DNA from 2 places in the Streptomyces sp. DT224 genome. Region 2 is predicted to be linked to the other one. Evidence: riboswitches for the same ligand, from Rfam matches in the RefSeq annotation. Region 2 holds a riboswitch; the other holds the start of a gene.

Region 1 (14,881 bases), on a different contig from region 2:
TCGCTGCCGATGCTGCTCCAGCTGGCCAGGATCTACGGTACGACGGTCTCCGAGCTCCTGGGCGAGATGCCCCCGGAACGTGACGCGATCGTCCGCGGCCGCCCATTCGAGGGCCCGGCCGCCGACGGCTGGACGTACCAGCAGGCCGGCGGCTCCGGCCGGGCCATGCAGGCGCTGCGCGTCCGCGTCCCGTACGGCGCCCAGGGCGACCTGGTCCGCGTCCACCCCGGCGAGGAGTGGCTGTACGTCCTGACCGGCCGCCTCCGGGTGACGCTCGGTGAGACGGTGCACGACCTCGCGCCCGGGGACGGCGCGCACTTCGACTCACTCACCCCGCACCGGATCGCGGCCGCCGAACCCGAGGGCTCCGATCTGCTCTTCGTCCACACCCTGCTGCAGAGCCCGGCCGCCGACCTGTGCCTCGGCGGCCCGGTCCACCGCGGCTGAGACGTTTCCGCCGCCGCACCCCCGGCAGTCAGAGAGGCCAGTCATGTCCGATTCAGAGCACTACGACCCGCTCACCCCGGCCCCGCGTCCCGGTGCCGACACCCAGGAGAAGAAGATGCCGCGCGGACTCGTCATCCGCCTCTTCGCCTACCTCGTGGCCGGACACGTCATCGCCGCGTTCCTGTACCTGCTCTTCGCGGTCGGCATGCACAACCAGTAGGCCGAGCCGGCTCAGCTCTCGTCGAGGAGGCGTTCGCGCAGCCGCTCCCGGGTGGCGGGCGCGAGCTTCAGGCCGTCGGCGAGATAGCGGTCGGTGCCGCCCCAGGTCTCGTCGATGGCGGCGAAGGCCGCGGCGAGGTAGTCGGGCTGGGCCCCGAAGAGCGGGTTCAGCAGCTCCAGCACCTCCGGGGACATCCCGGCCGCCGAGGTGTCGCTGCGCCGGATGCGGTAGCGGCGGTGCGCGTCGTTCGACTTGAGGTAGTCCGCCTCGATGGCCTCCCGCCCGACGCCCACCGCCAGCAGCGTCACCGCGATCGACAGCCCGGCCCGGTCCTTGCCGGCCGCGCAGTGCATCAGCGCGGGCACGCTGTCCTCGGCCAGGGCGTGCAGCACCCGGCTGTGCTCGGCGGTGCGCTCCAGGATGATCGAGCGGTACGAGGCGACCATGCGGCGGGTCCCCTTGCCGTCGGCCAGGATCGAGCGCAGGTCCGCCAGGTCGCCGTCGCGCACCATCCGCCAGAACTGCGCCCCGTCCGCCGGGTCGCTGAGCGGGATGCTCACGTTCCGCACGCCCGGCAGCTCGATGTCCAGGCCGTCCAGCTTGTGGTCCGCCGCGTTGCGGAAGTCGAAGACCGTGTGCAGGCCGAGCCCGCCGAGGAACGCCGCGTCCTCGGCCGTGGCGTGCGCCAGGTGGCCGCTGCGGTAGAGACGGCCGTGCCTCACCCGGCGGCCGTCGGTGGTGGGGAGGCCGCCCAGGTCGCGGAAGTTGCGGACGCCGGTGAGCACGGGCTCCGTCGGCGGGGTCTGCGGCAGCTGCTGCGTCACGGTCACTCCTGGAGGCTCTGCCCCGGCGCGTGTCGCCGACGGGTCCACGACCGCGACGATACGACATCGGTTCCTGGGACAATCATCTCGGCCGGCGGCGCGGGATTTCCGGGCAGGCACCGTTGCCCCGCCACTGAGGACGGTCGATGATGTGCGGACCTGTGTGAATCCGTGGGCATGCGGACGGGGGCGCGATGATCGAGACGGGCGACCGGATCTGGCTGCTGACGGGGGCGAGCGGGAGCTACGCCCTCCGTCTCACCGGACGGCACGAACTGCTGCACCTGCACTGGGGCCCGCGCATCTCGCTGGCCGCCGCCCAGGCCCTGGCGTCGGCACCCGCGCCGCCCGTCCGGGGCTTCGAGTCCCCGCTCGACGGCCGCGAGGAGTACCCGGTCGAGGGCGGCCCCCGGTTCGTCCGTCCCGCCCTGTCGGTGCGCACCGACGAGGTGCGCGGGACCGCGTGGGTCTTCGCCGGAGACGCGGTGGACGGCGACGAGCTGCGGCTGTCCTTCGACGACCCGGTGCACCGCCTCGCGATCACGCTGCACTACCGGATGCGGGACGACTCCGACGTCATCGAGCGCTGGACCACGCTGACCCACACGGGACCGGACGGCCCGCCCCTCGAACTGCTCCGCGCCGACGCGGCGGCCTGGGCGCCGCCCGCCCGCGACCGCTGGCGGCTCAGCCGGCTGCACGGCCGCTGGGCGGCGGAGACCCGGCTGGAGCGCACGGAGCTCGCGTACGGGGAGCACCTGCTCTCCAGCCGGCGCGGCCACACCGGCCACCAGGGCCTGCCCTGGGTCGCCCTGGACGCGGACGGTGCCGCCACCGAGGAGACCGGGGAGGTCTACGGCTGCGCGCTCGGCTGGTCCGGGTCCTGGCGCATCGCCGTACAGCGGCTGCCGGACGGGCTCGTACAGATCACCGGCGGCGCCGGCCACGACGACTCCGGGCTGCTGCGGCTCGCGCCGGGGGAGTCGTACACCAGCCCGGTCTTCGCCGGGCTGTGGAGCGAGGGCGGTTTCGGCGGGGCGAGCCGGGCCTGGCACGCGTGGCAGCTCGCCCATGTCGTCCCCGACGCCTTCGAGCCGCGTCCGGTGCTCTACAACTCCTGGGAGGCCACCGGCTTCGACATCGCGGAGGACCAGCAGCGGGCGCTGGCCCGCCGTGCCGCCGCGATGGGCGTCGAGCTGTTCGTCGTCGACGACGCCTGGTTCGGGCAGCGGGTGAGCGACCGGGCCGGACTCGGCGACTGGACGCCGAATCCGGAGCGCTTCCCCGACGGTCTCGGGCCGCTCGCCCGCCATGTCCACGGCCTCGGCATGCGGTTCGGGATCTGGGTCGAGCCGGAAATGGTCAACCCCGACAGCGATCTTTACCGCGCCCACCCCGACTGGGTCCAGCACTTCCCCGGCCGGGAGCGCACCGAATTCCGCAACCAGCTGGTCCTCAACCTGGCCCGCCCCGATGTACGGGCGTATCTGTGGGAGAGCCTGGATGCCCTGCTCTCGGGCACGCCCGTCGACTACGTGAAATGGGACTTCAACCGCTGCTTCTCGGACGCCGGCTGGCCGGGCGCCGACTACCCGCAGCGACTGTGGACCGAGCACGTGGAGGCCCTCTACGAGCTGATCGACCGGCTGCGCGCCGCCCACCCCGGCGTCGCCTTCGAGTCCTGCTCGGGCGGCGGTGGCCGGATCGACCTCGGCATCCTCTCCCGTACCGACCAGGTCTGGACGTCCGACAACACCGACCCGCTGGACCGCCTCGCCATCCAGGACGGCTTCGGGCATCTCCACCCGGCGCGCGTGATGGCGGCCTGGGTCACCGACAGCCCGAACGTCCAGCTGAACGGCCGCCGCTCCTCGCTGCGCTTCCGGTTCGTCAGCGCCATGGCCGGGGTGCTGGGGATCGGCGGGGACCTCACCGAGTGGAGCGCGGCCGAGCTGGACGAGGCGCGCGGGTGGGTGGAGCTGTACAAGGAGATCCGCCCGGTCGTGCAGCTGGGCGAGCTGTACCGGCTGCGCGCGCCGGGCCCGGGGCTCAGCGCCGTGCAGTACGTGCGGGGCGCTGACACCGTCGTGCTGGCGTGGCTCCACGCGCAGCGGTACGGGGAGGAGCCGCCGGCGCTGCGGCTGCGCGGGCTCGACCCGGAGGCGGCGTACACCTGCCTGGACACGGGGGCGGTGCACCACGGTTCGGTGCTGATGCACCACGGGCTGCGGACGGGGCTGCGCGGCGACCTGGACGCGCGGGTGGTGCGGCTGCGCCGCGGATGATGGCCATGGCATGTCCGTATTGATGCGTTATGGACAAATCGCCCCGGTTGCGCGGGAGATGATCACCCGCTCGTGAGCGGGATCATATCCGTGACGGTGTGTGGTGGCGCCCCGGCTGGGTAGCCCCCGCGCCGCGCGGAAAGCCAAGATCCGTAATCCACGGAGTGTGACCGGAATTCCGCACCGCAATTCCGAAGCGGAATCCGGTGCCGAACCCGTGGCTTGTTTCCGTCGTCCCGGCTCGCTTACGTTCCATGTCCATCCGGATGGAACGCCCAATCCTGCCGCCGTCCGGAATTCGCATCCACTCACCGTGTGGCAGGAGCGGGGGAACCAGGTAAGCCGCCGACCGGGACGACCGGACGGCTAGGGGTGAAGTCGCGCCAGGCGCGGCCGGGCATCTCCAGCCCGAACCCGACAGCTCACCTCGCAGGCGCCGGAGAGGAAATTCTTCATGCCCAACTCGGGTAAGCACCGCCGTCCCAAGTCCAGCACCATCGCCCGCGGCGTCGTCGCCGCGAGCGCCGGCGGCGCCGTCATCGCGCTTCCGCTGCTCGGCGCCACCGGTGCCCACGCCGCGGAGCAGACCGCCCCGGCCACCTCGAAGTCGGCCGCCGCGCACACCGCCCCGGCCACGCCCGTGAAGAGCACCGGCACCACCACCTACTCCGTGGTCTCCGGCGACTACCTGTCGAAGATCGCGGCCCAGTACCACCTCAAGGGCGGCTGGCAGAAGCTGTACCAGGACAACCGCGAGGTCGTCGGCGAGAACCCGAGCCTGATCTTCCCGGGCATGAAGCTGACCCTCGGCGCCAAGGCCGCAGCCGCCACGCCGTCCGAGGCCCCCGCCAAGACGGCGGAGAAGACCGAGGCGAAGACCGCGGCGCCCAAGGCGGAGACGAAGACCGAGGCGAAGACCGAAGCCCCGGCCGCCCAGGACAACGCCTCCGGCTACGTCCACCCGGTCCCGGGCAACCACACCACCGCCTACCGCGCCTCCGGTGCCAACTGGTCCAGCGGCAGCCACACCGGGATCGACTTCCCCGTCTCCACCGGCACCAGCGTGAAGGCGATCACCTCCGGCACCGTCGTCACCGCGGGCTGGGGCGGCGCCTACGGGAACCAGGTCGTCATCAAGCACGCCGACGGCCACTACTCCCAGTACGGCCACATGTCCTCGCTCTCCGTCTCGGCGGGCCAGACCGTGACCGCGGGCCAGCAGGTCGGCCTCTCCGGCTCCACCGGCAACGCCACCGGCCCGCACCTGCACTTCGAGGTCCGCACAGGCCCGGAGTACGGCTCGGACATCGACCCGATCGCCTACCTGGCGTCGCACGGGATCTACGTCTGATCCAGGCAGTACCGGCCCGGTGATCCGGGTCACTGATCGGCAAAGAGGGACGGAGTGCCGCGGCACTCCGTCCCTCTGCTTATTCCCTCTTTACCGAAAACTGACCGGGTGGTTTATCTCACCCCCCGTCAACCCCTTATTACGGTCGCGTAGGTCACATTCCGGGGTGCAGGATATGCGTTTGTGGCAAACGATTCGAGCAACATCCAACAGGGCGTCATCGACCGACAGGGCGCCATCGGGTCGTACGCGGCGATTGGCGACAGCTTCACCGAGGGAGTCGGCGACCCCGGCCCCGACGGAACATTCGTCGGCTGGGCCGACCGGCTCGCGGTACTCCTCGCGGACCGGCTTCCCGAGCCCGGCACACCGACGGGCCCCGAGGGCTCGCCCGCTTCCGCGCACGGGAACTTCCGGTACGCCAATCTCGCCGTACGAGGACGCCTCCTCGACCAGATAGTCGAGGAGCAGGTGCCCCGCGCCAAGGAACTCGCCCCCGATCTGGTGAGCTTCTGCGCCGGGGGCAACGACATCATCCGGCCGGGCACCGACCCGGACGACGTGGCCGAACGCTTCGAGCGGGCGGTCGCCGACCTCACGCGGTCGGTCGGCACCGTCATGGTCACCACCGGCTTCGACACCCGTGGCGTCCCCGTGCTGCGCCATCTGCGCGGCAAGATCGCCACCTACACCGCTCACGTCCGGGCCATCGCCGACCGCTACGACTGCCCGGTCCTCGACCTCTGGTCGCTGCGCTCCGTGCAGGACCGGCGCGCCTGGGACGGCGACCGGCTCCACCTGTCGCCCGAGGGGCACACCCGGGTCGCGCTCCGCGCCGCCCAGGTCCTCGGCCTCGACGTGCCGGCCGACCCGGACCAGCCGTGGCCGCCACAGCCCCCGCGCGGCACGCTGGAGATCCGTCGCGACGACATCCACTGGGCGCGCGAGTACCTGGTCCCGTGGATCGGGCGGCGGCTGCGCGGCGAGTCCTCCGGGGACCACGTCGAGCCGAAGCGGCCGGACCTGCTGCCGCTCTGAACAGCCCCCGCTGTCCTCAGTCGCCCCGCGACCGCGTCGCGGCGACCGGGGACAGCGGCAGCGCCGCCGGGATCCGCTCCAGGACCCCGCCCGCGAAGACGTCGTACAGCGGCAGCGTCTCCAGGTGGACGTATCCGATGTGGCAGTCGCAGACGGCGAGCGGGCAGGCCCGCGGCCCCAGCGCCCGCCGATAGCTCCCGTCGTACAGATTGCCCAGCTCCGCCCGGACGAAGTGGCAGCGGCGCACCGTGCCGTCCCCGTCCACCGAGATCACCGACTCACCGGTCCGGCAGGGCAGCCCCGCCGAGCGGTGCGGATGGCGGCTGTACGGGAACAGCGGGTCGATCGCCGTCCACCGCTCCGCCTCCTCGTCCGTGTAGGTGTGCCCCTCCGCCGCGTTGACCCAGAGGTACACCTCGTCCGCGAGCGCCGCGCGCAGCCGCCGCGCCTCACCGAGATGGGCGTCGAACCCCACGACGCCCACGCTGTACCGGACCCCGAGGTCCTCCAGCTCCGCGCACCGGCCGAGGAAACGCTCGTACGGCGTCTGCCCCGGGTGGTACGTGCACCACAGCGCGATCCGCTCGCGGGCCGCCTCCGGCGCCTCGGCCAGCCACCGCGTCCGGCCGCTCAGATTCGTCTGGATCGCGACCCGGCGCACGTGCGGGAGGCCCGCCAGCTCCACGATCGCCCGGCGGTACCAGGAGCGCACCAGGCCCTCGCCCCACGGTGTGAACAGCACCGAGATCCGGTCACCGGTCTGCGCCGCCGCCCACGCGGTGAACCGTTCGAGCGCCGCCCGGTCGGCCCGCAGCTGCTCCGGGGTGTCGCGCCGCTTGGCGAACGGGCAGTACGGGCAGTCGTAGTCGCAGGAGGCGAGCGGGCCCCGGTAGAGAATGGTCAGGTCCACGGGTGACTCACTTCAGCTCGTACGCGGCCATCGCGGCCCGCACGGTGGGGGAGAAGAGCTCCGGGCCCAGCGCGTCGGAGTACGCCAGCCCCTCCGGCGACAGCCGCAGCAGTCCCTCGGCCGGGGCCCCGCCGTCGAGCCAGCCCCGGGCCCCGAACCGGGCCAGCTCCTCCGGGAAGTCCTCGTACGGCGAGGTGCCGAACCGCTCGCGGTACTCGGCCACGGGCATGCCCCGCGCCTGGAGCACCGACTGGAGGAGATGGCGGCGTCGTGCCTCGTCCCCGTCCGTGTACCGCCCGACCTCGGCGCGGGAGAAGTCCCCGGTGGCCGTGTAGGTGTCGATGATGCCCCGGACCTCGCTCGTCCCGACCGCGTAGTCGAAGGAGTAGTGCAGCCGCGAGGTGTAGGAACGGGCGCCGCAGCCCAGGCCGATCATGCCGTCCGTCTGGCAGGCGTAGTCGTCGGGCCCCTCCGCGCGCGGGGCGTCGGCGCGGCGGAACATCCGCATCGACACCTGCTCGTAGCCGTGGGCCAGGAGGTGGTCGCGACCGGCCCGGTACAGGCGCAGGCGCTGCTCGTCCCAGGCCGCGTCGGCCTCGCTCTTCGACAGCCGGCCCAGCGGGGTCAGCGGACGCTTGTAGAGCGGGTAGAGGTACAGCTCCTCCGGCCGCCAGCGCAGCGCGGCGTCCAGCGAGGTCTGCCAGGTGCGCTCGGTCTGGCCGTCGATGCCGTAGATCAGATCGATGTTGAGCACGGGTATCGCGGTGTCCCGGATGAGGCCGAGGGCCTGCTCCACGTCGGCCGCGTGCTGCGGGCGCACCGCCGCGCGCGCCTCGGCCTCCACGAAGCTCTGCACCCCGATGCTGATCCGGGTCGCGCCCCGCTCGGCGAGCACGGCCAGCCGGTCGGCCGTCGCGGTGGACGGGGACGTTTCCACGGAGAGCGGAACGGACCGCAGATCGGCGCCCATCCGCTTCTCCGCGATGTCGCACAGCCGCTCAAGCTCGCCCGCTGTCAGGAACGTGGGCGTGCCCCCGCCGAACGCCGCCGCCGCGAACCGCACCGGCTCACCGTCGCCCAGCGCCTCCCGTACGGTGCTCGCCTGCCGGTCCAGTGCGTCCAGATAACGCGAGGCCAGCTCGCCGGGGGCGCCGATCCGGGTGAAGAGGTTGCAGAAGCCGCAGCGGACCTCGCAGAACGGGATGTGCATATAGAGCGAGAGCGCGTCCTTGCGTTCCCCCGCCCACAGCTCGTGCAGCGCCGGCCGCCCGCCGGGCTGTCCGGCGAGCGGGCGGTACGCCGTCTTGTGCGGGTAGGCGTAGACATAGCTCTCGTACGGTCGGACGGTGTGCGTCAGAGTCATCGGGCGGCCCCCGGTTCCAGGAAGAAGTGGGCGTACGGGACGGTCCAGACGGACTCGTGGCCGAGCCGGTGACCGGTGTAGCCGCCGTCGCCGTAGGCCGTGCCGTGGTCGGAGCAGACGATGGCGAAGGTACGGCGGCGGCTGCTCGCGGCGGCGAAGAGCCGGCCGATGTGGGCGTCCACGTATTCCAGGGCGGCGGCGTGCGTCGCGCGGCTGTCACCGGTGTCCCGGGTCGCCCCGGGCCGGTGGAACCAGTTCGGCTGGTGGAGCGCGGAGACGTTGACGAAGAGGAAGAGCCGCCGGTCCGGCGGAAGGGCGGCGACCACCTCCTCGACGCGGGTCACCTGCGCCTCGAACGAGGTGGGCGAGGCCACACCGAACTCCGGCTCCCAGTGCGCCTCCTGGAACATCCCGGGGAGCACCGAGCCGAGAGGCCCCTGGAGGTTGAAGAAGCCGACACCGCCGACGCACACCGTGCGGTACCCCTCCTTCGCGAGCCCCGACACCAGGTCCGGGGTGTCGAACACGAAGGTGCGCTCCGCCGTGGTCTCGCTGCCGGCGAACCGGGCGGCGAACAGCCGGGGATGCGGACCGGGCGTGGCCGGGGTCGGCAGGAACCCCGCGAACATCGCCTGGTGGGAGGCGTACGTGAAGCTCCCCGGGGCATGCCGCTCCTCCCAGACACCGCCCGGCAGATGGCGGGCCAGGTTGGGGATGCGCCCGGCGGCGGCGAGCTCGGCCGCGACGTCGTACCGCAGGGTGTCCAGGGTGACGAACAGCAGGTCGTGGCTGCCCACGACCTCGCTCATATCGGGGTCCGAGCAGTGCTCGGAGACGTGCTCGGAGCTGTACTCAGGGGGTGGTGCTGACACGGTCGTTCCTTGCTCGTTCCAGTACGGCGGCGATCTGCGCCGCGTAGGTGTCCAGGCCCTCGGCACCGCCGCCGGGCAGGCCGGTGAGGTTCGGCAGCAGGTCCCCGAAGGCGTTGACCTCGGCGACGGCGAAGCGCCGCCAGCCGGCCAGCGGCAGCAGGTCGACGCCGACGCACAGGGTGTCCGGGAAGGCGGCGGCGGCCCGTTCGCAGATCGCCAGGGCATCGCCCCAACTGCCTCCCGCCGCCTCGACGGCCGCCCGCACCCCGGCCAGGTCGCCGCGCGCCCCGCCCAGGTGCAGATTGGTCATCGGTGAAGCGCTGGTGCGCACCACGGCGTGGGTGGCCCGGCCGGCGACCACGACGACGCGCAGGTCGGCGGCCCGGCCGCGCTGGGTGGCCTTGGGCAGCCAGCGCTCGATGTGCAGCCCGTCGGGCGCCAGCGCGTCGATCACCGCCGCGACCTCGCGCTCCGTCGTGCACCGGCGGACCCGCAGCGAGTTGTGGAGCCGGCCGGCCGGGTCCCGCTCGACGGAGGTGGCTGCCCGGACCCGGCCCCCGCCGGCCGTCTCCACGGCCAGCACACCGGAGGCCGAGGAGCCGTGCGCGGGCTTCACGAACACCCGGGGCATGCGGTGGGCGGCCATCAGGTCCCGTACGTCGTCCCAGCCGTGCACGGGGGCCCCGGCCGGTCCCGAGGTCGGCGAGGCGGGAACGGGCACCCCGGCCGCGTCCAGCAGCCCGTGGCACAGTCGCTTGTCGAAGAGCGCCGCGATGTCCGCCGGGGCGTCCAGCAGTTGTGCGCCGGCCTCCCGGGCGGCGCGCGCCACCTCGCGTACGGCGGCCGTGAACCGCTCGTACCAGAGGGCCGAACCCTCCACCCGCGTCGGGTCGTCGGCGTCGCGCAGCAGCCGGTCCACCTCCGCGTCCTCGCCCGGTGACTCGATGCGCACAGTCTCCCCGGGCAGGAAGCGCGCCCCGTCCCGCAGCACGCCGAGCCAGGGGACCGTACGCGCCTCGGGCAGGCCGGCGGCGGCCACCGCGTCCTGGAACAGGGCGACGCGGCGGCTGCCCGGGTTGCCGACGACCGCGAGGCGCGGCGGACCGCCGCTACTCACTGACCGCGACATAGCGGGGCTCGTCGTCCTCGGGATCCCAGTAGTCCGCCTCGGAGAGGTCGACGTGGACGTCGTAGCGCTCGGACAGGTGCCTGAAGCGCTCCATCACCGCGTTGCCGAGGTAGTGGTGGTGCAGGTCCAGGCCGCCGAGATGGGTGAGCGGCTGGCCTTCGAGCAGGGCCAGGCCCCCCGTGTCGCTGAGGGTGCCCATCGAGAGCGCCAGGAAGTCCAGTTGCGCGACGACCGGGGCGGAGGCGACCGCGACGGCGATCTCGTCCTGGATCTCGCTGTTCTGGAGTCCGAGATGACGCAGCCGGGGAAGGCCGCCCCCGGACAGCAGCGGGGCCAGGTCCGCCACCGTGGCGTCGCCGGAATACCACTGGGAGCCGAGCCACAGCTCCAGCCGCTCCAGCGCGGGCAGTTCACAGGCGCCGACCGCGCGCACGACATGGCCGGGCAGACCGCCGGACTCGAAGCGCAGGGCCTTCAACGCCTCGTGCCGCACGGGGTGCAGCTTCAGCGTCTCCTCGCCCAGCCCGCTGCCACCGCCCCGCACCACCAGCTCCTCCAGGCGCGGGAAGGCCTGGAGCACCGGCGTGATGTCGCACATCCGGAGCCACGAAACCTCGCACTCCTCGCCCACGACGTCGGCGAGGAACAGCGCGCGCAGCGCCGGGAAACGGGCCGCGTCCGAGGTGATCAGCTCCACCACGGGAGCCAGCGAGCTGTAGTCGCCGTGCCACCAGGGGCCGATCACCAGGGCACGGACCTGCGCCGGGTCGACCGTCTTAAGGAAGTGCTGCCAGAGAGTGGCGAACTCCTGCCCCTCCCAGCCGCAGTCCAGCCGCCAGGCCGTGGCGTCCGCCGCCGGCAGCGGGCGGTCGTCGCCCGGTTCCGGCAGGGTGAACACGGGCAGGTGATGGAAGGAGCAGGGGTGATCGATGTCGATCATCGCGCCGTCACTCCGACACCGTCACGTACCGGCCCGCCGGGCCCCGGTCGTCCCACGGCTCGCAGCGCTCCGAGAGGTCCACCCGCACCCCGTGCGGCGCCAGCGCCTCGGTGACGCGCTGCTCCATTGCCTCGGTGAGGAAGTGGTGGTGCAGGTCCAGCACGTCGAGATGGGTCAGCGGCTGGCCCTCCAGCAGGGCGGCCGCCCCCTCGTCGCCGAGCGTGCCACAGGACAGGTCCAGGGTCTTCAGCCGGGCCACCAGCGGGGCCGAGGCCACCGCGGCCGCGATCTCGTTCTGGATCTCGCTGTTGCGCAGGCCGAGATGATGCAGGGCCGGGAAGCGCGTCCCCGCCAGCAGCGGTGCCAGGTCCGACACGTCCGCGTCACCGCCGTAGGCCGAGACACCGAGCCACAGGTCCAGCTGCTCCAGCGCGGGCAGTTCGCTCTCCAGAACACCGCGCACCACCTCGCGCGGCAGCCCGCCCGTCTCGATGGTGAGCGCCCGCAGCCGCTCGTGCTTCGCGGCCGGGAACACCAGCTCGGAGCCGCCGCGCACGCCCAGCTCCACCAGCGCGGGGAAGGCGTCGAGCAGCGCCGTGACATCGCTCTGCTCGATCCAGGAGATCTCCGCCTCCTCCATCGTCAGGTCCCCGACGAACACGGCCTCCAGCGACGTCAGCCGGTCCGCGGCCGCGATGACGAGACCGATCGGATACGACGACTTCTCCTCGTACGACTCGCCCCACTGCCCGATGATCAGGGCCCGGACGCCCGCCGGATCGACCTCCGCCAGGAAGGCGTCGAACTCCTCCTCCCAGGTGCCCTCGTCCTCGTAGGCGTCGATCGACACCCGCCAGGCGGCGGCATCGGCGGCGGGCCGGGGGCCGCCGTCCGTGCCGGACTGGAAATCGACGGCCGGAAGGCCGAGCAACTCGTGCAGGTGGTCCACGGACATGCCCTGAGCTCCTGATGACGGCGACGGATTGATGTCCGCAAGGTCTATCAAGGCCCACTGACAACGCGGCGACCGCCCCCGCCCGGGGCGGCTGGAGGGCCGATTGTCAGACCCCCGCCGTAGCGTTTTCGTTGTGGCCGGCGCACCGGGTGCCGCCACGGAGGGGAGAGGTCCGTGTACCGGCAGGGCGATGTACTGATCGTGCCACTGGAGGAGTCGGCGGTGCCCACGCACCTCCTGGAGGCGACGGGCGAACTGCGCGACGCGCGGGGCCGGCTGGTGCTCGCGCTCGGCGAGGTGACCGGACACGCGCACGCCGTGCCGGGGCCCGGCCGGCTGATCCGGGAGGGCGGGGTCTTCGGCCCGATGCTGCTCCACCTGCCCGAGGGCGGGCGCGTGGTCCACGAGGAGCACGCGACGATCCCGCTGCCCCAGGGCTGGTTCCGCGTGGTGCGCCAGCGGGAGTACGCGCCGGGGGCGGTCCGCATCGTCGCCGACTGAGCGGCGGCGGGGACGGGCACGGCAGCGGGACCGCACGGTGCGGCAGCAGGGAATCACAGCGGAACAGCGGAAACAGGGGACGGGCAGAACGATGCAGTACGTGGACTCTTGGCGGGCCGTGGCGGCGGCGACGGGCGCGGCGGACCGGGCGGCCGCCGAGGACGGGGTGCGGCTCGCCTACCGTGGCGCGGGGCTCGCCGAGCCGGAGGAGTTCGTCTGGGCCGGCTCGCCCAGGGAGGCCGTGGAGGCCGTCGGCAAGCTGACCGACCCGGGGCGCTCCGTGCGCGACGAGGTGCGCACCCGCCCCTGGGCGGAGGAACGGCGCCGGGTGTACGACGCGTTGGGCCCGGCCGGCTGGTCCGCCCTCTGGTCGGCCACCGGGGCCCAGCTCTGGGAGACGACGGCGGGGCTCGCCGAGCGGATACGGGCCGGGGTGGTCGCCGATCTCGCCGGTGAGGACGCGGACGCCGAGTCCCGGGTGCGCCTGGTCCTGCTCGACGCGGTCCTCGGGCAGCACGACGCGGCGTGGCTCGCCGCGTTCGACGGCCGGGGCGACCGGCTCGACGGGCTGGCGGCGGTGGCGCGGAACGCGGGCTGGTGGTGGCCCTACGAGCGGGTCGTGGTGCTCTGCGAGCGCCCCGAGGCCCTGCACCGCGACGAGGCGGGCCGCCTCGACCGGGGCGACGGACCGGCGCTCTCCTACCCGGACGGCTTCGCCCTGTACTCCTGGCGCGGCATGCCCGTGCCCTCGGAGTTCCTGGACGAGCTGGCCGCGCTGACCCCGGAGCGCATCCGCTCCGAGGAGAACGCGGAGCTGCGCCGCGTGATGCTGGAGTACTACGGCTACGACCGCTATCTCACCGAGTCGGGCGCCGAACCGGTCCACCGCGACGAGACGGGCATCCTCTGGCGGATCGCGCTCTCCGGCGACGAGGACGTCGTCATGGTCGAGGTGGTCAACTCGACGCCCGAGCCGGACGGCACCCACCGCACGTACTGGCTCCGGGTGCCGCCCAGGACCAGGACGGCCAGGGAGGGCGTCGCCTGGACCTTCGGCCTCGACGGCGACGTCTACCAGCCGCTTCAGCAGACCTGACCGGGGGAGGGGGCCGGAGAAGGGAGGGGGAGCGCGTTCAGGCCGTCAGAGCCTCGTGGTCGATGCCCAGTTCACGGGCGAGTGCCTGCTCGGTCCACTCCAGCATCGTGGCCCGGGACAGCGGACCGTTGTACGAGGTCATCTGGACGGCCAGGCCGTCCAGCAGGGCGGTCAGCCGCCACGCCACGGACATCGGGTCGTCGCAGTGGAACTCGCCCGCCGCCGCCCCCTCCTCGATGACCTCGGCCAGCTCGGCCTTCCACTGCTGGTCGAGATCGCCGGCCACATCGCGCAGTGCCGGGTCGCGGAGGGAGGCCGCCCAGCCCTCGATCCACAGCCGCCAGCCCTTGGCCTGGCCCGTCGGCGCGTACCAGCGGACGGCCGCGCGCAGCCTGCGCACGGCGGTCGTGCGGCGGCTCAACAGCTTGCGCAGATGGGCGAGATCACACTCGGCGGCGTGTGCGAAGGCGGCCGCCACCAGTTTCTCCTTGGTGGAGAAGTGATAGAGCACGAGTGCGTTGCTCACCCCGAGCACGGACGCCACGTCGGCGATGCGCACGGCCGCGACACCGCGCACCTCGATCTGTTCGACGGCGGCACGCAGCAACTCCTCGCGCCGCTCCGCCACTCCCAACCGCACTCTTGCCACGCGGTCACCCTAACCAATGCCGGGCGCGGGCAGGCCCGGCGGACGGGCGCGGACAGCCGGCACCGGTCAGCGGTACCAGCCGAAGCGCTCGGCCATCACCGGCAGCCGGCCGGCGGCCACCGCGTGCGCCGCCGCCCGCGGTGTGCAGCCGTCCGCCGCCGCGCGGGCCAGCACCAGGCCCACCAGTTCGCGCATCGCGCGCCGGGTGTGCGCGAACGCCTCGTCCGCGTCGGCCCCGATGTCGCCGAACAGGGTCCACCACCACCAGGCGTTGGTCCCGGAGTTGACCACCACGTCGGGC
Region 2 (14,881 bases):
CTGCGTCTCGTGAACCGTGCTGTCCAGGACACAGAGGTCGTCGGATGGCCGGACGGCGCCGAGCGCCCTCTCAAGGCGGTCACCGGTGGGGCCGATGGTGTTCTGGTGCGGTACGGCCAGGGAGACCGCCTCCGGCCGTTGTGGATCTCGCTGACGACCGGTGAGGCCCGCCCGGTGGGTTCCGGCGTCTCCGCGGCGACAGCGTCCACGGTGGTGTCGCGCGACCACGTGGTGGAGTGGACCAAGGACGGCAAGGTCACGTTCTACGCGAAGGGCACGTCGCAGACGGGGCCTCTGCCCGCGAGCCAGGTGAAGGACCTTCCGTACGCGGAAGGCGACCGGCTTCTCGGCGTCACCGGGCAGCACTTGGTGGTCGCGCGCGCCTCCGGGCAGGGAGGCTCGACTCCGTACCGACTCGTGACCGTTCCCCTGGACGGCGGCCCCGAGGAGGTGCTCTTCGCCTACGGGCGGGCGGACGCCATGCCCACCCCGGACGGCGGGCTGCTCGTGGTGGCCGGCTCCCGCCCTGACGGGCTGGGCGTGCAGTTGGTCCGTCCTGGTGACGGCGGGCCGACCACGGGCAAGCTGGCCGACGTCACACCGGCGACCTCGCGACCGCTGGAGATGAGCTTCAGTCAGGGGAGGCTCGAATCGCTGGAGTTCCTGCCCGACCAGAGCAGAGGCTTCCGCTCGCGAACGGTGTCCGTGTCGGGCCCGCTTGCCGCCGGTGGCACGGGGCCGGCCGGTGACCGTGGCTTCGATCTGGCGGACTGCGGGGACAGAGACGGGTGCCCGACCCTGTTCGCCACAGGTGACGGACGGACCGTGATCATGCCGGCGCCCGGCGGTGATCGCCCACAGATGCCGTGGCTCGTGGGGCCGGGAGGTACCGAGGCCGTTCCGCTGTCGGTCCCCGGTCTTTCCCGGTTCCAGGTCAAGGACGTGTCGGGCCGCTACGCGCTGGGGGGCGCCGGCCGTACCGACGGTGACGACGCGGGCGCCGTCACCGTGGACCTGGACACGGGGAAGCTGCTGGCGAGCATGCCGTTCAGCGGTGAGGACGTCGATCTGTACGGAGACCAGGTGTGGGGCGCGGGCCCGGTGGCGGGCACGGTGGTCAGTCGCGACGCCCGGACCGGGGCAGTGCGGCAGACGGTGGATCTCGGCACCGGGTGCAGGGCCGAGTCCATCAAGGTGACGTCGCACTGGCTCAGTTGGGACTGCGCCGGAAGCACCGCCAGAGGCGGCGTGTTCGATCTCGAGAAGAAGACCAATCTGACTTATCTCGACCCGGTGTCCGTGCTCGGCGACGGCTACGTCGCATGGCGCAACGGAGACGACGTGAAGATCACTGACGTGCGGGGAAAGACGCCCGTACCGGTGCACACGTACGTGATGGCCGGCGACGGTGAGCGGGAACAGAAGTACGCCATCGACACCGGAACCGGACGTATCGCGTATCAGCGGCAGGCCGACGGAGACATCACGGTCGCCGATCTGGGGGTCCCTGCCTCGCCGCTGGCCCGTATCGACTCCGACGTACCGGCATCGGCGGCGCTGCGGGGCGGGGTCCCGTCCTGGACGGCGCGCTGGTGGTTGTCGAAGCCTGCCGCTTCCTGGCAGCTGACGCTGACGAATCAGGCCACGGGTGCCATCGTGCGCACCCTGTCGGGCGGCGAGGCGCGCGGCCTGATCACGGCCGCCTGGGACGCGAAGACCGCCTCCGGCGCGTACGCCCCCAACGGCTCCTACACCTGGACCCTCACCGCCGTCCCCGCTGACGGGAACGGCGCCGCCCTCACCACGTCCGGCACCCTCAAGCTGACCGGCGGGGCGGCGGTGGCGCGGGACTTCGTCAAGAAGGACGGGTTCGGGGACCTGCTCGCGTTCACCCCGGCCGGCCAGGCCGACTGGCGGGCCGGGACCGGCACCGGGACCGGGCGGGTCGAGGACAAGGTGTCGGCCACCGGCTGGACGGGCGGCAACACCGTGACCGCCGCCGTGCCGTTCGAGGACATCAGCGGCGACCGGTGCAACGACGTGCTGGTCCGTACGCAGGAGGGCGAGCTGCGCGCGTACACGCCCGCCTGTGGGGCCGCGCTCAAACCCGGCACGCCGTACAAGAAGATCGGCACCGGCTGGAACATGTTCGACGCCCTGACCTCGCCCGGCGACATGTCGGGCGACGGGCGAGCCGACCTGCTCGGCCGGACGCCCACGGGCGACCTGTACTTCTACAAGAGCAAGGGCAACGGCCTGTTCGAGCCCCGGGTGAAGATCGGCTACGGCTGGCAGCAGTACCTCCTGGCCGGCATGGGCGACATGGACGGTGACGGCAAGGGCGACCTGGTGGCCCGCGACCGCTCGGGCAACGTGTGGCGCTATCCGGCCACCGGCAAGGGCACACTCGGCACCCGCACCAAGATCGGGTACGGCTGGACCATGTACGACACGATGGTCGGCTCCGGCGACCTGAACGGCGACGGCGTCGCGGACCTGCTGGCCCGCGACACGTCCGGGGTGCTGTGGAGCTACCGCGGCGACGGCAAGGGCGCGCTGGCGGCGCGTACCAAGGTCGGCGGCAGCTGGCAGATGTACACCCGTCTCTTCTGATGACTCACTCGACATCCGGGTATTCCGGAAAGGAACTTCTCTTGACCGTGTTCATACGCGGGCGCGCCGCGCTCGTGGGCGCCGTGGCCGGGGCGACCGTGCTCACCACGGCCGCCGTACCGGCGAGCGCCGCCGACCCCGCCCCGGCCACTGTGGCGACGACCGGGGTGTACGGCCTCGACTTCGCGGGTGGACGGCTGGTGACGGCGGAGCGGAGCCCCTCCGGCGACCGGATGGTGTACGACCGCCGGGTGTCCGCCGATGGCATGACCGTGGGGGCGCGCGAGAGCCGTGTCTTCGCCGGGACGTACGCCAACGGCGCGCACCTGGGGACGGTGCCCTGCGACAACGGCGGCTGCGTCGAGCTGGTCGCGTCCGGTCACGGTGACGTCGGCACGGTGTTCGTCGACGGCGACGACGCCGGTACCGAGTCGGTGAAGTTCTGGGCTCCCGGAAACTCGTACCACGGGGGTGACGTCAAGTACCCCGTGGCCACTGCCGACATCGTGGACCTGACCGGGCGGGCCTACGTCGTCAACGGCGGGTCCCCCGTCAAGCAGCGGGCGGGCATGTACCCGAGCTACACCTCGACCGCCGATCCGATCGTCCGCACCCCGGGCGCGGCATCCGTCTGGGGCACCACGCTCTGGGCGGCGACCACCGCCACCGGGGCGCTCGCCGCGACCGACCTGGGGACGAAGAAGGCCGTGGAGACGGCGGCCACCGGCGCTCCCTGCGTGATCAAGGAGGTGCGCGCGGTCGGCCGCTTCGTCTACTGGAACTGCGGGACGAGCGCTGCGGCCGGCGTGTACGACCGTACGGCGAAGAAGTCGTTCACCGTGCCGTCCGGGCCCGCCCTCGTCGGCGACGGCTACCTCGTCCGGCACGACCGGACGGCGGGCAAGCTGCTGCTCACCGACTTCCACACGGGCAAGGCGGCCGCCCCGCGCGCGGTCGCGGACCTCCCCGCCGGGAAGACCGCCGACCAGCGGCGGCTGACCTGGGCGGTGGACAAGTTCGGCGGCGACATCGTGTATCTCGACGCCGCGCAGACCCTGCACATCGTGCCCAGCGGGGTGCCCGCGCAGCCTCTCGCGAAGATCGCGTCCGACCTGGGCGGCGCCTACATGGACGTCAAGGGCGTCGACGGGCTGGAGAGCTGGAACAGCACCTGGCAGTTCAACAAGCCCGTCTCCTGGACGTACACCGTCAAGGACTGGACGGGCCGTACGGTGCGCACCCTCAAGGGCGACTCCGGCACCGAGGCCGACGTCGCCTGGGACGGCCGTACGGCCGCGGGCGACTACGCGGGCAACGGCAAGCACACCTGGACGCTGAAGGCGACGGCCGAGGACGGCTCGGGGACGTACTCCACCAGCGGGAGCCTGTCCGTGACCGGCGGCCGGCCGGGCTTCCACGACCAGGGCCAGTACAGCAGCGGCGACCTCGTCACGCTCAACGCCTACGGGGACCTGACCCTTCAGTTCGGCCAGACCTCCGGTGTCTTCAGCGGCAAGAAGTCCGGGACCGGCTGGCCGGCCGGCACCGTCGCCGTGCCCTTCGCGGACACCGGCGGCGACCGCTGCTCCGAGCTGCTGGTCCGGATGCCCGGCGGGGAACTGCGCCGGTACGACGGCAGCTGCGGCACCTCCGGCTACCGGCCGGCCGGCAAGCACACCGTGATCGGCGGCGGCTGGCAGCAGTACGACGTGCTGACGTCGCCCGGCGACCTGAACGGCGACGGGCGGGCCGACCTCGTGGCCCGTCAGAAGTCCACCGGGGACCTCTACTTCTACGCGGGCACGGCCGCCGGGAAGTTCCTCCCGAAGACCCGGATCAACACCGACTGGCGGACGTACGCCCAGATCACCGGCGTCGGCGACATCACCGGCGACGGCATCCCGGATCTGCTGGGCCACGACCGCAACGGCGGACTCTGGCGCTACAACGGCCTGGGCAACGGCCGCTTCGCCGCGCGCGTGAAGGTGTTCACCGACTGGGGCCGCTCGTACAACACCATGGTCGGCATCGGCGACCTGAACGGCGACGGCCGGAACGACATCGTCGTCCGCGACTCGGCGGGCAAGCTGTTCCGGAACAACGGCAACGGCAAGGGCTCGTTCGGATCCCGTACGCAGATCGCCACCGGCTGGCAGACGTACAAGGGCATCTTCTGAGGCTCTGAGCCCGCCCCGGTCCCGATGACGGGGCCGCGCAGCCGATACCCGATCGGTTGCGCGGCCGGGGCGGGCTATGCTCGGGGGTGATGTGCCGAGGGCCGTTAGCTCAATTGGTCAGAGCAGCGGACTTTTAATCCGTTGGTTGTGGGTTCGAGTCCCACACGGCCTACCTCGTTGCCCCGGGTCCGCGCGTGCGCGGCCCGGGGCTCTGTCGTGTCCGAGGGCGGGCGGTGCTGTGTGCCGTCGTCCGGGCCGGAGCCGGCAGGGGCCGACGCCCGAGGGTGTGTCAGACCAGGAGCTTCGTCTTAGCCCGCTGGTACTCCTCCTCGGTGATCGCACCCTTGTCCTTGAGGTCGGCGAGCCTCGACAGGTCCTCCACGTGGCTGCCCTTGTGGCTGCCGTCCTCCGTACCCGCCGCGTCCCTGATGTACGCCTTGAAGGCGGCGTCACGCTCCCTCGCCTCCTGGACGTCGCGCTTGCCCATGGACTTGCCGCGGGCGATCACGTAGATCAGCACGCCCACATAGGGCAGTACCAGCGCGAGGATCAGCCAGCCGGCCTTGCCCCAGCCGCTCAGGTCGTGGCTGCGAAAGATGTCCATGATGACCCGGAAGAGCAGGAAGAGCCACATGATCCAGAGGAAGAACCAGAGCATCGTCCAGAACAGGTTGAGCAGGGGATAGTCGTCCATCGTCCACTCCCGGGTCCGCGTCGGACTGGCTGAATCTGAAAACAGTCATATCACCACATTCACCCCATTGCTCGTCGATGTGGGGCGCGGGGCGGGGAGGCGAGGGGGCCGGGGCGTGCGGGCCGTGGTCATGGGGGCCCCGAACATGACGTAGAGTTGGGTTCACCGACGCGGGGTGGAGCAGCTCGGTAGCTCGCTGGGCTCATAACCCAGAGGTCGCAGGTTCAAATCCTGTCCCCGCTACTGAAGGATCAGGCCCGGCACGCAGGCAGCGTGCCGGGCCTGATGCGTTTCGGCGGGGTTCCGAACGAGCGCACCCGCTTCGCCCCATCGGCGGCCGAGGATTCGCCCGGCGACCGCGCGGGCGCGAGGCTGGAGGCGGTGCGCGGTACCGTCCGCGGCCGTGGCTGCACCGGGCAGGAGACCGCAGGTGGGGAAGTGGGAACGACGGTGGCGCGGGCCCGACGGCGCGGTGAGCCGCCGGTTCGTCCGGGTGCTGCCGGTGGCGATGATCGTCATCGGGGTGGTGTTCGACCTCTTCACGCCGCCCTCCTACACGGCCGTCCCGATGTTCGCGGCCGCCCCGCTGACCGCCGCGCCCTTCTTCGGTATGGGCACCACGATCCGGATCGGGATCGCCTCGGTGCTCGCCGTCGCCGGAATCCGGCTCTGCACCGGTGATCTGGTCGAGGTGGTCTCGTTCATCGAGATGGTCACCGTGCTCACGGTCGCCGTGCAGGCGTGCGTGATCAACCGGGTCGTGCGGCGCGGCAGCGACCAGTTGGCGTCCGCCCGGATCATCGCCGAGACGGCCATGCGGGCCGTGCTGCCCGCGCCGCCCGAGCGGATCGGCGGACTCCAGGTGGCCGCGCGGTACGAGGCGGCACAGGCGGACGAGTTCGTCGGGGGAGACCTCTTCGCGGCCGCTGACACTCCGTACGGCGTACGGCTGGTGCTGGGCGACGTGCGCGGGAAGGGGCTGGAGGCGGTCGGCGCGGTGGCGGTGGTGATCGGGGCGTTCCGGGAGGCGGCGGAGCAGGAGAAGTCGCTGGAGGGCGTGGCGCAGCGGCTGGAGCGCGCGCTGGCACGCGAGTCGACCCGGGGTGGCGGGTTCGACGAGTTCGAGGAGTTCGTCACCGCTGTCCTGGCGGAGATCCCGCCGGGCGGCCAGGTGGCGCGGATCGTGAACCGGGGCCACCCCGACCCGCTGCTGCTGCACGGGGACGGGGCGGTGGAGGCGCTGACTCCCTCGGAGCCCGCGCTTCCGCTGGGCCTGGGCCTGGGGGTGCGGCCGGACCGCGCGGAGGGCTGGGAGCTGCCGCCCGGCGGGACGCTGCTGTTCTACACGGACGGCCTGTCGGAGGCGCGGAACGCCGACGGTGTCTTCTACGACCCGGCGGAGCGGCTGCGCGGGCGCCTCTTCCCCGGTCCCGAGGAGCTGTTGTCCGCGCTGACCGACGACGTACGACTGCATACGGGGGGCGAGTCGACCGACGACATGGCGCTGCTCGCGGTGGCCCGGCCGGCGAAGGGGCAGCCGGACCGCCGCAGGACGGTGAAGATCGTCAAGCGGGGTGCCACGCTGGGTGACTGAGGAGCGTCGCTCCGCATAACATTTGACGCAACGTCAGAAAACGCGTAGTGGCCGGGTGGCGATCAACTCGCCCGGTTCCACCCGGTTGTGTCCCGTAAAGTCCAGGCCATGGGCGTGAACGATCAGTGGGAACAGCTTGGAATCGGACCCGTCTGTCTATTAACGTTCGATAACGCAGCGCGGTTGTCCCAGCCGTCGTCAGGGACGGCGCCGCGCGCGTGCGCCGAATTCCGCAAGGGAACCGGGGAACCACCTACATGGGGTGAATCGGGCATCTTCGTCTTCACAAGAGGCGGAGGGACCCGTAGGAGACCTTCCTGCTCCGAACCCGTCAGCTAACCCGGTAGGCGAGAAGGAAGGAAAGGAGTGCGCCCGCGTGGCGTCCAACAAGCCTGCCCCCGAATCACCTTCCCGGTTCGTGCCCGAATACGGTGCCGACTCCGCGTCCGTCCCCGGCGCCGCGTACATTCCGGAACAGGGAAGCGACTACGCGGCCGATCGGGGCGACGGCTTCGGCACCGGTGCCGGTTTCGGCAGCGGCTTCCGCGCCGACGACGCCGACTCCGAGCGGACCTGGGAGGAATGGAACCCCACCGAGGAGTCCGTCCGTCCCGTCCGCGGCAAGCACCGCGTCGCCAAGCAGCGCAATGGTCTGGCCCGTAGCTCCACCGTCCTCGGCGTCGGTGTCATCGCGGCCGTCGGCGCGGGCGGCATGGCCACCGCACAGAGCAAACCGCCGGTCTCCATCTCTCTTCCCGATTCCATCGCGGACAATCTCCCCGACGCCAAGTCCCTTCCCGGCGTGGGTGCGTTGTTCTCCGGCGAGAGCGAGGCGGAAACCCCCGCGACCGCCACCGCCGCCGCACCGCTGACCACCGCCGGCATCACCACCGCCGAGGCCGAGCAGGGCACCACGGACGCCGGCGAGGCGCTGCGCGCCCGCATCCTCCAGCAGGCCGAACAGCAGCAGGGCGCCGCCGACGCCGAGGCGAAGGCGGCCGAGGAGAAGGCCGCTGCCGAGAAGGCGGCCGCCGAGGCGAAGAAGCAGCAGGACGAGGCCGAGGCCAAGGCCGCCGCGGAGAAGAAGAGGGAGGCGGAGGAGGCGAAGAAGAAGGCCGAGGCCCTGCGCCTGGCCAAGCTCGCCGCCGGCTACGCCATTCCCACCTCCTCGTACACGATCACCTCGACGTTCGGCGAGGCCGGTTCGATGTGGTCCTCCGGCTACCACACGGGCCTCGACTTCGCGGCCCCGACCGGTACCCCGATCAAGGCCATTCACACCGGCACCGTCAAGTCGGCCGGCTGGTCCGGCGCCTACGGCTACCGCACGGTGCTGGAGCTGGAGGACGGTACCGAGCTGTGGTTCTGCCACCAGTCCTCGATCGGCGTCACGGTCGGCCAGAAGGTCACCACCGGCGACACGATCGGCCGCGTAGGCGCGACCGGAAATGTGACCGGCCCGCACCTCCACCTGGAGGTCCACACCCCGGACGGCACCGGCATCGACCCGATGGCCTGGCTGCGCGCCCGCGGTCTGACCGTCTGAGGTCCGTTTCCCCCGAAGACCCGGCCCTTCCCGGTAGGCGGCCGTCCGAACCCCGGCAGCCCTGACGCACACCCCCCGACGTCAGGGCTGCCGGTTCGCGTGGCCGCGGCCTGACGGATGTATGCGGCACGGAATAGCGGGGTGTGCGCAAACCGTTCTCCCCCTTATGACTTCACTGCGCAATCTCGGCCCGTCCGGCCTCCAGGTCTTCCCGCTCTGCCTCGGTGGAAACGTCTTCGGCTGGACCGCGGACGAGGAGCGGTCCTTCGCCGTCCTCGACGCGTACACGGCGGCCGGCGGCAACTTCGTGGACACGGCCGACGCCTACTCGCACTGGGTTCCCGGCAACGAGGGCGGAGAGTCGGAGACGGTCATCGGCAAGTGGCTCGCGTCGCGCGGCAACCGGTCCGACGTCGTGGTGGCCACCAAAGTCGGCGCCCTCCCCGGCTACAAGGGCCTTTCGGCGCCCACGATCAAGTCGGCCGCCGAGGAGTCGCTGCGCCGGCTCGGCACGGACCACATCGATCTGTACTACACGCACTTCGACGACGAGACCGTCCCGGTCGAGGAGATCATCACCGCCCTCGACGAGCTGGTGAAGGAGGGCAAGGTCCGCGAGATCGCCGCCTCCAACATCAGCCCGGCCCGGCTGCGTGCCTCCCTCGAATTCTCCGAACGCGAGGGACTGGCCCGCTATGTGGCGCTCCAGCCGCACTACAACCTCGTCTCGCGGGACACCTACGAGGGCGATCTCCAGGACACCGCCGCCGACGCCGGGCTCGCGGCCGTCCCGTATTACGCGCTGGCCGCCGGCTTCCTCACCGGCAAGTACCGCCCGGGGACGACCGTGGACAGCGCCCGCGCCGGGAGGGCGGCCGGCCACCTGGAGTCGGAGCGCGGCCGGCGGGTGCTCGCCGCGCTCGACACGGTGGCGCGGGACCGGGACGCCGAGATCGCGACGGTGGCCCTGGCCTGGCTCGCCTCCCGCCCGACGGTCGCCGCGCCGATCGCCTCCGCCCGGACGGTCGACCAACTGCCCGCGCTGCTGGCGGTCGCCGGTCTCCAGCTGACGGACGAGGAACTGTCGACGCTGACGGCGGCCTCGGCCTAGGCTCGTTCGCCTGCGCGGAGGTCACCGGCCTGTGTACGGATCGGGCCGGTGACCTCCGGTGCAGGGCGGTGCGGTGCGGGGCTGCTGGTCGTAGGGCTGTGCCGGGTACGGGGACGGGCCGATGTACGAGTTCGGGGCGCCGTTGTACGGGGGCGGGCCGCCGTACGCGTACGGCGTGGTGCCCGCGTACGGCCGGCCGGGCGGCCAGGCGGCCGTGTAGCCGGGCGGCCGGCGGTGGGTGGCCCGGGCCGCGTACGCGAGGGCTGGGCCGGCGATCTCACGGCGCTGCCACAGGTGGTGCAGCAGCTCCAGCTCGCGCGCGGCGAAGTCCGGGTCCGCCCTGCCCCGGCCGGCCTGCCGCCGCAGGGAGGCGAGGGACGTCGCGAACGCCTCGTACTCGGCGACCGCACGCGCCGCCGCCCTGCCGCGCTCCTTCGCCTCCTTGGCGCGGACCGTCGCGTACGCCGGGTGGTACGGATGGCCGGAGACGCTCGCCGCGTACCGCCGGCGCGCCGCGTTCCTGGCGAGGGCACGGGCCCGCATGGAGGCGAGGGCGCGGGGCTCGTCGGGCGTGAGCCAGCCGGCTTCGGCGTACGCGGGGAGCTCGACGGCCAGGGAGCGCAGCTCCTTGCGGCGGGCCCGGACCACCTGCCAGGTCACCAGGCCGAAGACCGGGACCATGAACGCCCCGTACACGATGTAGAAGCCGTACCGGCCGAAGGTCGCCGAGCCGTTCCACAGGGCGTGCATGCCCATGGCGAGGACCAGGCCGAGCAGCGGGACGGCGATGAGCCGCACCCGGCGGCCGGGTGCGGTGCTCGCGGCGATCCCGAGACCGATGCCGGTCAGGACGGTGAAGAGCGGGTGGGCGAAGGGGGTCATGACGGCCCGGACCAGGAACGTCACCACGGTCACCGCCGCGAAGCCGGAGTCCGTCTGCTGGTCCTCACCGAAGGCGTTGCCCAGGTAGAGGATGTTCTCGGTGAAGGCGAACCCCGTCGCCGTGAAGCCGGCGGCGACGACGCCGTCCACGATCCCGGTGAACTCCCGCCTGCGGAAGAGGAAGAGCAGCAGGACGGCCGCCGCCTTGGCACTCTCCTCGACCACCGGTGCGATGACCGTGGCGCCGAGGGTGTCCGCGTTCCCCGGATCACTGTCGGCTATCCACCGGACCGCGAACGAGTTGGCGAGGATGGCGACCAGGGCCGCCGCGCACGCGCCCCACGCGAAGGCGAACAGCAGATTCCGCCACGGTGCCGGGTCGACCCGGTCCAGCCAGCGGAAGGCGGTCATCAGCACGGGGACCGGCAGGACGGCCAGGCCCAGGCCGACGAGGAATCCCTCGGTGCCGGTCTGGTCGCGGACCAGGGCGAGGATCACCACCCCGCAGAGCGCGAGCAGCGTGGAGACGGCGACCGCTCGGAACGTCCGATTCCGCCAGAGCAGGCCGACGCGGCGCGGGCGGTAGCGCCACTGGCCACGCGCCGGCACGGCGGCCAGGATCTCGCCGACCCGCTGCTCCTGGAGCACCGGGACGGCCGGCTGATCCCGCTCTTGTCGCTGAACAGACCCGTCGGACACCCCTCGACCCTAACGAGCGGGTCCGACAACGGCCATGGTGTCCGCCCGGCTCAGACGCGTGCGAAGAGCAGGTCGTGCACCACGTGGCCCTTCCCCAGGCCCTGGCCCTCGAACCGGGTCCGCGGGCGGAAGGCGGGGCGCGGGGCGTAGCCGCCGTCGGCCACCGTGTTCTCGAAGCGGGGATGCGCGGTCAGCACGTCGAGCATCTGCTCGGCGTACGGCTCCCAGTCGGTCGCGCAGTGCACGATCGCGCCGGGCTTCAGCGGCCCCGCCACCAGGTCCAGGAACTCCGGCTGGATCAGCCGGCGCTTGTGGTGGCGGGACTTGGGCCACGGGTCGGGGAAGTAGACCCGCAGCCCGTCCAGCGACTCCGGCTCCAGCATCTCGCGCAGCAGGATGATCGCGTCACCGTTGGCGACCCGGATGTTGGTCGAGCCGTTCCGGTCGGCGAGACCGAGCAGGTTGCCCTGACCGGGCGTATGCACGTCGACGGCGAGGATGCCGGTGCCCGGGTCGTCGGCCGCCATCTGCGCGGTGGCCTCACCCATGCCGAAGCCGATCTCCAGCACCACCGGGAGCCCGCCGAACAGGGCGGGCAGGTCGAGGACGCTCAACCCGTCGATGTCCAGGCCCCACTTGGGCCATAGCCGTTCCAGGGCGTTCTGCTGGCCGGGCGTGACCCGGCTGCGGCGCGGCTGGAAGCTGCGGATGCGGCGCTCGTGGTGCGAGCCGGCCGGGTCGGCCGCGGGGCCGCCGGGGAAGCGGGGCTGCTGACGCATCCGGCGCGCGCGTTCCAGGGACGCGGCCCGCACGTCGTCCGGGATTCCGGCGGTGGTGGGCACGGTGCCGTCGGGCGCTGCGGACGCGGCGCCGTCCGCCTCGGCGGGGTCGCCGGGCGTCGGGCGGGAGGGGTTCATCGGCTCAGACACAATGCCCTGATTCTACGGGGCCGGGCGTCCGGGGGCGTCCGGTGCCGACAGGCACGGGGTCACCCCGCCGCCGCGCGCTCCGGCGGCTTCCAGCCGGCCGCCCGGGCCCGGAGCAGGGCGCGGCGGGCCACCTCGCGGCCGATGGGCAGCGAGGCGGTGGCGGCGGGCGACGGGGCGTTCAGCACGTGCACCGTGTGCGGGGCCTCGCGGATCAGGAAGTCGTCCACCAGTGTGCCGTCGCGGAGCACGGCCTGGGCGCGGACCCCGGCCGGCGCGGGGCGCAGGTCCTCCTCCGTGACCTCGGGCAGGAGGCGGCGGACCGCCTCCGTGAACGCGCGCTTCGAGAGGGAGCGGTGCACCTCACCGGCCCCGTACCGCCAGTGCCTTCGGGCCATGCGCCACGAGCCCGGCCAGCTGAGCGTGTCCATCAGCTCGCGGGGCCGGACGACGGGCCGGCCGTAGCCCTCGCGGGCGGTGGCGGGCACCGCGTTGGGACCGACGTGGACGGAGCCGTCGAAGCCCCGGGTCAGGTGGACGCCGAGGAACGGGAACGTCGGGTCGGGCACCGGATAGACGAGCCCGCGCACCAGCTCGGGCCGCGCCAGCTCGAAGTACTCCCCCCGGAACGGCACGATCCGCATCCCCGGGTCGTCGCCTGCCAGCCGGGCGATCCGGTCGCAGTGCAGCCCCGCGCAGTTCACCAGCACCCTGGCCCGGACCACGAGACCGTCGGCCGTGCGCACGGCCACGCCCCAGGGGCGGCGGTCGATCGCCGCGACCTCGGCGCCGAAGCGGATCACGCCGCCCGCGCCGCGTACCTCGTCGGCGAGGCGCCCGGCGACCGCCCGGAAGTCGCATACGCCCGTCGTGCCGACCCGGATCGCGGCGAGGCCCCGCACCTTCGGCTCGTACTCGGCGATCTGCGCGGGCCCCAGCTCGCGCACCGGCAGACCGTGCTCGCGGCCGCGCTGGACCAGGGCGTGCAGCCGGGGCAGCTCGGCGCGGTCCGTGGCGACGATCAGCTTGCCGGTCACCGCGTGGGCGATGGAGTGGTCCCGGCAGAAGTCGGTCATCTCGGCGCTGCCGCGCAGCGCGTACCGTGCCTTGAGCGAGCCCGGCGGGTAGTAGATCCCGCTGTGGATCACCCCGCTGTTGCGCCCCGTCTGGTGGCGCCCCGGGCCCCTCTCCTTCTCCAGCACGGTCACGCGGGTGCCCGGCGCGGTGCGCGTGAGCGCGTACGCGGCCGACAGGCCGACGATCCCGCCGCCGATCACCAGCACATCGCAGTCGTACGCCGCGTGCGTCATCATCACGCCACCTCCCACCCCGATAGTGCACCGACCCACTGACAACGCACCCGAACCCGTGCGGCCAGCGTGGCGCTTCCCGGGAATCGCGACCGCTATGCCGGGGCGACCAGAAGAGGGCGGGCGCGCTCGCGCAGCTCCACGACGCGCGGCTCGTCCCCGTACGGCTCCAGGCGGTGCAGCAGGTCGCGCACGTACTCCGTGGTCCGCGCCGACGAGATGCGGCCCGCCACCTCCACGGCCCGGGTGCCCGCCGCGCAGGCGGCGTCCAGATTGCCCGACTCCAGCTCGGCGACGGCCGACACGACGAGCCGCAGCCCGTGCGAGCGGACGAATTCCTCGGTGGGCCGGGACAGCGCCTGCTCGGTGAAGCGCCGGACCTGTCGGGGCGCCTTCAGGTCGAGGTGGCACTCGGCGGCGTCGGCCGCGAATCTGTCGTACGAGTAGAAGCCCAGCCACGCCGGGTCGGCGTCGCCCTCCCGAGAGCGTTCGAGCCAGCTCTCGGACGCCTTGAGCGCGGCCCCCGCGGCCGGTGCGTCGTTCGCCTTCGCGTGCGCGCGGGCCTCGACCAGGCGGAAGAAGCTCATCGTGCGGGAGGTCGCGAGGCCCCGGTTGCGCTCGACGGCGGCCTGCGCGAGGTCGACGCCTTCGTCGGCGAAGCCGCGGTAGGTCGCCTGGAGCGACATCGACGCCAGGACATAGCCGCCGAGCGGCACGTCGGCCGCCGCCCGCGCGAGGCGCAGTGCCTGGATGTAATAGCGCTGGGCCGCCTCCTGCTGGCCGGTGTCGAAGGCCATCCAGCCGGCGAGCCGGGTCAGCTCGGCCGCCGCGCCGAACAGCGCACGGCCGACCTCGTCGCTGTACGAGCCGAGCAGGAGCGGGGCCGCGTCCACGCGTAAACACTCCGGGACCATCGAGGAGCGCCAGTCGCCGCCGCCGTATTTGGAGTCCCAACGGCGCGCGTCCTGGGCGGCCTCGCGCAGTTTGGAGACGTCGCTGTGGCCGACGCGCAGCGAGGAGGCGTCGGCTCCGGATTCGGGGCCGGGCTGTGCGGGGATGAGCAGGCTGTGGCCGGTGGCCGTGCCGGTCGCCTGGGCGGGCGACGCGGGGGTGCCCGGCTGTACGGGCGCTCCGGTGGGGCCGTGCGCCCCCGGTGCGCCGTGTGCGCCGGGTGGTTGCCCCCCGATGGTGGCCGATGTCCGTGCGACCGACGGGTCGGCGGGGGATATCAGCCAGCGGGACGCGGGTGTGGCGTACGCGCTCACCGAGAACGAGCCCGCGAGCGACTGCCATATCCCGCCGCTGCCCGCGCGCCGCCCGGCCAGATCC

Evidence for each region. A riboswitch is a leader RNA that binds a small molecule or an ion and turns the genes downstream of it on or off. The one in region 2 is predicted to bind cyclic di-AMP.
Region 1: linked by a shared signal. The riboswitch ahead of ACLQ2N_RS33180 (M23 family metallopeptidase) and the one ahead of ACLQ2N_RS33760 (M23 family metallopeptidase) in region 2 are both predicted to bind cyclic di-AMP.

What each region holds. Positions count from the first base shown of each region.
Region 1 covers NZ_JBNCLI010000017.1:7,427-22,307, forward strand. The annotation lists gene ACLQ2N_RS33160 (helix-turn-helix domain-containing protein) at 1-447, shown strand, start outside; gene ACLQ2N_RS33165 (DUF6126 family protein) at 491-667, shown strand; gene ACLQ2N_RS33170 (tyrosine-protein phosphatase) at 679-1,491, opposite strand; gene ACLQ2N_RS33175 (alpha-galactosidase) at 1,686-3,776, shown strand; cyclic di-AMP (ydaO/yuaA leader) riboswitch at 4,072-4,227, shown strand; gene ACLQ2N_RS33180 (M23 family metallopeptidase) at 4,231-5,127, shown strand; gene ACLQ2N_RS33185 (SGNH/GDSL hydrolase family protein) at 5,311-6,165, shown strand; gene ACLQ2N_RS33190 (STM4011 family radical SAM protein) at 6,182-7,075, opposite strand; gene ACLQ2N_RS33195 (STM4012 family radical SAM protein) at 7,083-8,438, opposite strand; gene ACLQ2N_RS33200 (STM4013/SEN3800 family hydrolase) at 8,435-9,247, opposite strand; gene ACLQ2N_RS33205 (STM4014 family protein) at 9,291-10,439, opposite strand; gene ACLQ2N_RS33210 (STM4015 family protein) at 10,420-11,379, opposite strand; gene ACLQ2N_RS33215 (STM4015 family protein) at 11,387-12,334, opposite strand; gene ACLQ2N_RS33220 (hypothetical protein) at 12,509-12,835, shown strand; gene ACLQ2N_RS33225 (DUF6745 domain-containing protein) at 12,927-13,931, shown strand; gene ACLQ2N_RS33230 (TetR/AcrR family transcriptional regulator) at 13,969-14,559, opposite strand; gene ACLQ2N_RS33235 (Glu/Leu/Phe/Val dehydrogenase dimerization domain-containing protein) at 14,647-14,881, opposite strand, start outside.
Region 2 covers NZ_JBNCLI010000018.1:16,591-31,471, reverse strand. The annotation lists gene ACLQ2N_RS33790 (FG-GAP-like repeat-containing protein) at 1-2,613, shown strand, start outside; gene ACLQ2N_RS33785 (FG-GAP-like repeat-containing protein) at 2,661-4,790, shown strand; tRNA gene ACLQ2N_RS33780 (tRNA-Lys) at 4,889-4,962, shown strand; gene ACLQ2N_RS33775 (SHOCT domain-containing protein) at 5,080-5,484, opposite strand; tRNA gene ACLQ2N_RS33770 (tRNA-Met) at 5,654-5,727, shown strand; gene ACLQ2N_RS33765 (PP2C family protein-serine/threonine phosphatase) at 5,915-7,078, shown strand; cyclic di-AMP (ydaO/yuaA leader) riboswitch at 7,290-7,443, shown strand; gene ACLQ2N_RS33760 (M23 family metallopeptidase) at 7,455-8,624, shown strand; gene ACLQ2N_RS33755 (aldo/keto reductase) at 8,791-9,735, shown strand; gene ACLQ2N_RS33750 (PrsW family glutamic-type intramembrane protease) at 9,757-11,316, opposite strand; gene trmB (tRNA (guanosine(46)-N7)-methyltransferase TrmB) at 11,367-12,233, opposite strand; gene lhgO (L-2-hydroxyglutarate oxidase) at 12,305-13,555, opposite strand; gene ACLQ2N_RS33735 (sporulation protein) at 13,648-14,881, opposite strand, start outside.